DNA from 2 places in the Variovorax sp. H27-G14 genome. Region 2 is predicted to be linked to the other one. Evidence: predicted binding sites of a transcription regulator. Region 2 holds the regulator's gene; the other holds the start of a gene.

Region 1 (3,970 bases), on a different contig from region 2:
GGAGGACGGCATCAGCGGGCTCTCCGCGCTGGACAGCGCCACCACGCAGGCGCAGGCCGCCGTCACCGCCGCGCGCCGCGTGCTCGACATGGCCACCAGCCGCTACGAAGGCGGTGCATCGACCTACCTGGACGTGATCACCGCGCAGCAGTCGCTGCTGACGGTGGAGCGCCAGGCCGCCCAACTGCAGGGGCAGCGGCTGCTGACCTCGGTGTTCCTGGTGAAGGCGCTGGGCGGCGACTGGTGCGCGGCCGACGACACGGCCGCCGGCTGCCATGTGCAGGGGATGGTCGGCGTGGCCAGAAGCCAGTAGCATCGCGCCGCCATTCCACCCGCCGCGCGTTCGCTGGTTCACTCCGAAGGCGGCCGCTCACCCAAGGAAGCGACCATGCGCAAACGGATTCTCGGTCTCCTGGCGGTTGCGCTGGTCGCGACCACGGCCTTTGCGCAGAGCCCGGGTGTGCCCGCGTTCCCGCGTGCATTCAAGACGCGGGAGATCACCGTCAGCGGCACCACGCTGCATGTGCGCGTGGGCGGCACGGGCCCGGCCGTGACCCTGCTGCACGGCTTTGGCGAAACCGGCGACATGTGGGCGCCCCTGGCCAACGACCTGGCGCGCGACCACACGGTGGTTGTGCCCGACCTGCGCGGCATGGGCCTGTCGGCACGCGCCACCACGGGCTTCGACAAGAAGACGCAGGGGCAGGACATTGCGCAACTGCTCGACCGGCTGCGCATTGCCCAGACCCAGCTGGTGACACACGACATCGGCAACATGGTCGGCTATGCCTTTGCGGCGCAGTACCGCGACCGCGTGACGGCCTTCGTGCTCATCGACGCGCCGCTGCCGGGCGTGGGCCCGTGGGAAGACATCCTGAAGAGCCCGCTGCTGTGGCACTTCCGCTTTGGCGGGCCCGACATGGAGCGCCTGGTGGCCGGGCGCGAGCGCATCTACCTCGACCGTTTCTGGAACGAGTTTTCCGCCACGCCGTCGCACTTTGGCGAGGCGGCGCGCCAGCACTACGCCAGCCTGTACGCGCGCCCGGGCAACATGCACGCGGGCTTCTCGCAGTTCGCGGCCTTCGACCAGGACGTTGTCGACAACACCGCGTTCATGGCGCAGGGCAAGCTGGAGATGCCCGTGCTGGCGCTGGGCGGCGAGAAGTCGTTCGGGCCGATGATGGCCACCGTGATGCGCGCCACGGCCAGCAACGTGACCGAAGGCATCGTGCCCGCGTCGGGCCACTGGATCATGGAAGAAAACCCGAAGGCGACCACCGACATGGTGGGTGGGTTCCTGCGCAAGAACTAAGGCGCGCCAGAACGCTAGAACAGGCTCCCCTGACCCACCGCGCCCGGCGGTCGAAAGGCGGTGAGGTCCAGCGCAATGCGCTCGCGGTTGAAGCCGATGCGGTTCGTGGCCTTCACGAAGCGCTGGTTGATCAGGTCGGCCCACAGGCCCGAGCCCTTCATGCGCGTGGCGAAGTCGGCGTCGTAGTCCTTGCCGCCGCGCATCTCGTGGATGCGCGCCATGATGCGATCGGCGCGCTGCGGGTAGTGCAGCGCCAGCCATTCCTTGAACAGCGGCGCCACCTCCCACGGCAGCCGCACCACGGTGTAGAAGGCGCTGCGCGCGCCGGCCTCCCAGGCGGCTTCGAGCACCTGCTCCATGTCTTCGTTGACGAACGGAATCTGCGGCGCCACGCTCACGCCCACCGGCACGCCCGCCTCGGCCAGCGTGCGAATGGTGCGCAACCGCCGGTGCGGCGCGGCGGCGCGCGGCTCCAGCTTGCGGGCGAGATCGCCGTCGAGCGTGGTCACGGTGACGTACACGGCGGCCAGGCGCTCGGCGGCCATGGGCGCGATCAGGTCGAGGTCGTGCTCAACGGCGCTCGACTTGGTGATGAGCGCGAACGGATGCCGCGTTTCCCGCAGCAGTTCGATGACCGCGCGCGTGAGCCGCAGCTCGCGCTCGATGGGCTGGTAGCAGTCGGTGGCGGTGCCGATGGCGATGTGGCTCGGCCGATAGCTCTTGCGCCCGATTTCGCCGCGCAGCACCTCCACGATGTTGCGCTTGGCGATGAGCTTGGTCTCGAAGTCCAGGCCGGGCGAGAGGTTGAGATAGCTATGCGTGGGCCGGGCAAAACAATAGATGCAGCCGTGTTCGCAGCCCCGGTACGGGTTGAGCGAGCGGTCGAAGGGAATGTCGGGCGAGTCGTTGTCGTTGAGCACCGACTTCACGTCTTCGAAGCGCACCTCGGTTGCCAGGGGCTGCAGCTCGGCGGCCTCGGCCACGCCCTCTTCGAGCGTGCCCCAGCCGTCGTCGTACGCGCTGCGCTCGTCGTGGGAGAAGCGATGCGCCAGCCGCGTGGCCGCACCTCGGCCCTTGATGGCGTGGATGGGAATGTGGGCAGCGGGCATGGCAACTCCTGGGCAACTCCTGGGCAACTTCCGGGGTGACTTTCTGGACAACAGCCAATTACTGTTTATTCATACAGTATTCCACCAATTCACCGTTGTCACCGGATTTTCCATTTCTCTATTGACAGAAATTTCGTAAATCCTAAACTCGGCGCCATGGAACTCACCGACATTCAACGCAAGTTCGTCCTGCACTGGGGCGAAATGGGCTCCATGTGGGGCGTCAACCGCACCGTCTCGCAGATCCACGCGCTGCTGTTCGCCCATGGCAAGCCCATGAACGCCGAAGAACTGTCCGACACGCTGGGCGTGGCACGCTCCAACATCAGCAACAGCCTGAAAGAGCTGCAGGCGTGGAACCTGGTGCGCATCACCCACACGCTGGGCGACCGCCGCGACTACTTCGAGACCAGCGTGGACGTGTGGGAGCTGTTTCGCACCGTGGTGCGCGAGCGCAAGGAGCGCGAGTTCGACCCCACCGTGCGCGTGCTGCGCGAGCTGGTGTCGAGCCCCGACTTTCAGAAGGAACCCGCCGACGCGCAGGACCGCATCCGCTCCACCATGGAGCTGATGGACAAGCTCGCCACCTGGGCCGACGAAATGCTGCGGCTGTCGCCCGGCACGCTCGACAAGGTGCTGACGCTGGGCGCGAGCGTGCAGAAGTTCGTGCGCGGCGATGCGGCGCCAGCCGGCAAGGATGGCAACAGCGGCAAGGGCGAAGACCCGGACGCACACCACGCCAGCCTTCCCATGATCTGACCCCTTTTTTTGCCCTTCTATTTCTGTTTTGACAGAAATTTCGAGAATCAAGAACACCATGAACGCCAACACCCTGCCCGCCTACCCGCTCACGATCTACTTCGATGCCAGCTGCGCGATCTGCTCGGCCGAAATGAGCCACATGAAGGCGCGCGACACGACGGGCAGGCTGCAACTGGTCGACTGCTCCGCGGCGGCGTTCAGCAGCGGACCCGCGCCGCGCGATGCGCTGATGGCGGCCATCCATGTGTCGGACGCGCAGGGCCGGGTGTTCGTCGGCGTGCCCGCCATCCGGCTTTGCCGCACGGCGGTGGGTTTGCCCAGCGGCGGCTTCCTGCTCGACCTGCCACTCGTCGCGCCGCTGGCCGAGCGCGCCTATGCGCTGCTGGCGCGCAACCGCTACCGCATTCCGCGCTGGCTGGCCGCACGGCTCGCGGGGCGTGTCGCGCCTTCGTGCGACGACGGCAACTGCCGCCTCTGAGAACCAAACGAACCACCCACCGAGGGAACCCATGCCCAGCGTCTTCCAGCCCGACTTCCGCCTGCCGCAAGCGACCCCTGTGCACGAACCCGGCCACGGCGGCGCAGCCGTCACGCCGCAGGACACGCAGCACTACTTCACCGAGGTCGCGGCCGACTACAGCGCCTGGAGCCCGAGCTACAACATGCACTTCGGCTACTGGCGCCTGGGCCTGAACCCGCTGCGGCGCGAAGGCATGCTGGTGGAAATGAACCGCGTGATCGGCCGCGCGCTGCAGCTCAATAGCGCGCCAGCAGATGCGACGCAACG
Region 2 (3,970 bases):
AAAGGCACGCAAGCGGCCTTCATCTGCCAGAAATACAGCATCCCCCAGATCTCGACCGGCGACATGCTGCGCGCCGCCGTCAAGGCGGGGACGCCGCTGGGGCTGCAGGCCAAGGCCGTCATGGATGCGGGTGCACTGGTCAGCGATGACCTGATCATCAATCTGGTGAAGGAACGCATTGCGCAGGCCGATTGCGGCAGCGGCTTCCTGTTCGACGGCTTCCCGCGCACCATTCCTCAGGCCGACGCCATGAAGGCGGCCGGCGTGAAGCTCGACTACGTGCTCGAGATCGATGTGCCCTTCAGCGACATCATCGAGCGCATGAGCGGTCGGCGCTCGCACCCGGCTTCGGGACGCACCTACCACGTCAAGTTCAATCCGCCCAAGGTGGAAGGCAAGGACGACGTGACCGGTGAGGAACTGATCCAGCGCGAAGACGACAAGGAAGAAACCGTGCGCAAGCGGCTGGACGTGTACAGCCAGCAGACGCGTCCGCTGGTGGACTACTACTCGGCCTGGGCCAATACCGACCCAGCCGCCGCGCCCAAGTACCGCGCCATCAAGGGCGTGGGCACGGTCGATGAAATCACGCAGCGTGCGCTGGCCGCACTGAGCAACTGATTTCGCAGCCGCCCTTTCACAGGGCGGCTTTTTTATTCCCCGAGCAGTTCCAGCATCAGCGCGATGCGCGCCTTCACCGGCGTCAGAGCGCCCGCATCGCGCAACTGCTCGCCTGCCTTGGGCAGGATCCTTCCGCTCATGCAACGCGTCGCGCGGACCACCGAAATTCCCGCGGCTTGCGCCTTCAGCGCCGCCTCTTCCAACGCGTGATGCACCGTGCCATTGCCGGTGGTTGCGAGCACCAGGCCCCGCAAGGGATCAAGGACGGCCGCGCTCATGAGCGCATCGATCACCGCGCCGCTCGCGCCCGCATGGCTCATGACGATCTCCACGCGCGGCCACGTCACCGCGCCCGCGCCGACGGGTTTCGACGCCTGCGATCCGCCGCCTTCGGGCCATGAGCGCACAAGGCGCACGTCCCCTTCTTCCACATAGCCGAGCGGCCCCGCGTCGCCCGAGCCGAAAGCGTCGAGCCGATAGGTGTGCGTTTTCTGGATGTCCACCGCGCTGTGGACCGTGCCGGCACATACCACCGTCACGCCCTGCGCACCCTTGGTTGCGGCCACGCTGATGGCGTCGCGCACGTTCTGCGGTCCGTCCGGTGCCAGCGCCGTTGCAGGGCGCATCGCGCAGGTCAGCACCACCGGTTTGGCCGCTGCGAGCACCGAGTGCAGGAAGAACGCCGTCTCCTCCAGCGTGTCGGTGCCATGCGTGATGACCACGCCCGCCACGTCGGGCTGCGCCAGCCAATGCGCGCAGCGCTGCGCGAGTTGCCGCCATATCTCGAAGGACATGTCTTTGCTGTCCACCTGCGCCACCTGCTCCGCCACCAGCGTCACGCCAGTCGGAGCATCGATGCCGCCCAACAGGTCGGCCACGCCCACCTGCCCGGCCGTGTAGCCGATGTTGTCGCCGCTGCTGGCGGCCTTGCCGGCGATGGTGCCGCCAGTGCCCAGAACCACCACGCGTTGCACTTCAGCTGAAAAGGAATTGACCATGACTTGTCAACTTTTAAAAACTGGTTAAAAATACAGGTACTGGATATCTAGCCAGTGCCGCAAGGAACCACATATGCAGTTCGCAGTGAAGCTTACAGCCCGCCAGCAGCAGATCCTGGACTTGATCCAGAGTGCCATCGCCCGCACCGGCGCCCCACCCACGCGCGCCGAAATCGCCAACGAGCTGGGGTTCAAGTCGGCCAATGCCGCCGAAGAACACCTGCAGGCGCTGGCGCGCAAGGGTGTCATCGAGCTGGTGAGCGGCACCTCGCGCGGCATTCGCCTCAAGGGCGACGCCCTGCGCTCGCTCACTGAAACGCGCCACCGCGAAGGCGGCCAGTTCTCGCTGTCGCTGCCCGGCATGGCCCAGCTGGCACTGCCGCTCATCGGCCGCGTTGCCGCCGGCTCGCCTATCCTGGCGCAAGAGCATGTCGACAAGACCTACTACGTCGAGAACACGCTGTTCCAGCGCCAGCCCGACTACCTGCTGAAGGTGCGCGGCATGTCGATGCGCGACGCCGGCATCATGGACGGCGACCTGCTCGCCGTGCAGGCCACCAAGGAAGCGCGCAACGGCCAGATCGTGGTCGCGCGCCTGGGCGAAGAGGTGACGGTGAAGCGCCTGAAGCGCAACAAGCTGGTCATCGAGCTGCACGCCGAGAACCCTGACTACCCGACCATCATCGTCCAGCCCGGCGAGCCTTTCGAAATCGAAGGCCTTGCGGTCGGCCTCATCCGCAACACCATGCTGATGTAGGCCTCGCGGCCTGCTGGCAGCAGCACTCATCCGGCCGCGACAGGTGGCGGGCGTATGGCGCAAAGTCGTCATCACCCTGTCGCGGCCGATTCAAGAAATCCTGCCTGTGTTCAACCTCATACTTTTTTGGAGTTCACATGGGAATCGCCCTTCTCGCCATTGCTGATTTCTGGATGCCGCTGCAGTCGCTGGCCAACCGCCTGATCCCGACGCGCAGGCCCCACGCCAGGGACCATCTCGACGCCAACGACAGCTCCGCAGGTCTTCGCTACGTTGCCGTGCGCCCCGCCTGCACCACCCGCGCTGGCGGCATCACCGCAACGCCCGCGGTGGCCACGGCACCCGCACGCCCGCTGCGCGTGGTTCGCGTGGTCGACGGCAAGGGCCAGCAGCGCAACGACCGCGTCGTGATCTCCGGTCGCATGGCGGACGTGTGTGCCGAACTCGACCGCCTGGCCGCACTCGAAACCGCCGAGATCATGGCCACGGCCCACCGCTCGACGCGGCTGCACTGACGCAAACGCCCAGGAAGCCCTGCGGAAGCGGGCCCGAAAGCCGCCCGGGCCTGGGTATCCAAACGTTCACCGCTGCGACATGGCGATGGTGCGAGGCACAATGGCACGCCATGAACATTGTGATCCTCGACGATTACCAGGACGCCGTGCGCAAGCTGCGCTGCGCCGCCAAGCTGGACGCGTACGCGGCCAAGGTCTATACCAACACGGTGAAGGGCATCGGGCAGTTGTCGGTTCGTCTCAAGGACGCAGACGTGATCGTGCTGATTCGCGAGCGCTCGCAGATCTCGCGTCAGCTCATTGAAAAGCTGCCCAAGCTCAAACTCATTTCGCAGACCGGGCGCATTGCCGGCCACATCGACGTGGCCGCATGCACGGAACGCGGCGTAGCGGTGGCAGAGGGCTCGGGCTCTCCGCAGGCGCCGGCTGAACTCACGTGGGCACTCATCATGTCCGCGATGCGACGGCTGCCGCAGTACATCAGCAACCTCAAGCACGGTGCCTGGCAACAGTCGGGGCTCAAGTCGGCGTCGATGCCGCCGAACTTCGGGCTGGGCTCGGTGCTCAAGGGCAAGACGCTGTGCATTTGGGGCTATGGCCGCATCGGCCAGCTCGTGGCGCGCTACGGGCAGGCGTTTGGCATGCAGGTCGTTATTTGGGGGCGTGAGGCCAGTTGCGCCAAGGCGCGCTCCGACGGGTTCCAAGTGGCCCAGAACCGCCATGAATTCTTTGCCGCGGCCGACGTGCTGTCTGTGCACCTGCGGCTCAATGACGAGACCAACGGCCTCATCACGCTCGAAGACCTGTCCCGCATGAAGCCCACGGCGCTGTTCGTGAACACGTCGCGCGCCGAACTGGTCGAGGCCGACGCGCTGCTTGCCGCCCTCAACCGTGGCCGCCCCGGCCTGGCCGCCATTGACGTGTTCGAGAGCGAACCGCCGCTGCAAGGCCATGCGCTGCTGCGGCTGGAAAACTGCATCTGCACGCCGCACATCGGCTATGTGGAGCAGGAGAGCTACGAGAGCTACTTCGGCCAGGCTTTCGACAACGTCGTGAGCTACATCAACGGCAACCCCACC

Evidence for each region. Region 2 encodes LexA, which represses DNA repair genes until DNA is damaged. Its sites were predicted from a motif close to ACTGTATNNNNATACAGT; they were not measured.
Region 1: a site for LexA is predicted at 2,482-2,499, ahead of VLK31_RS00605 (PA0069 family radical SAM protein). Genes of this name have one in related genera too.

The regions. Positions count from the first base shown of each region.
Region 1 covers NZ_JAYLVN010000001.1:120,232-124,201, forward strand. Annotated here, with positions in the region: gene VLK31_RS00595 (efflux transporter outer membrane subunit) at 1-313, shown strand, start outside; gene VLK31_RS00600 (alpha/beta fold hydrolase) at 389-1,312, shown strand; gene VLK31_RS00605 (PA0069 family radical SAM protein) at 1,327-2,421, opposite strand; gene VLK31_RS00610 (GbsR/MarR family transcriptional regulator) at 2,578-3,180, shown strand; gene VLK31_RS00615 (thiol-disulfide oxidoreductase DCC family protein) at 3,239-3,661, shown strand; gene VLK31_RS00620 (SAM-dependent methyltransferase) at 3,693-3,970, shown strand, end outside.
Region 2 covers NZ_JAYLVN010000002.1:500,647-504,616, reverse strand. Annotated here, with positions in the region: gene adk (adenylate kinase) at 1-621, shown strand, start outside; gene VLK31_RS07895 (asparaginase) at 654-1,619, opposite strand; gene lexA (transcriptional repressor LexA) at 1,693-2,376, shown strand; gene VLK31_RS07885 (hypothetical protein) at 2,514-2,891, shown strand; gene VLK31_RS07880 (D-2-hydroxyacid dehydrogenase family protein) at 3,002-3,970, shown strand, end outside.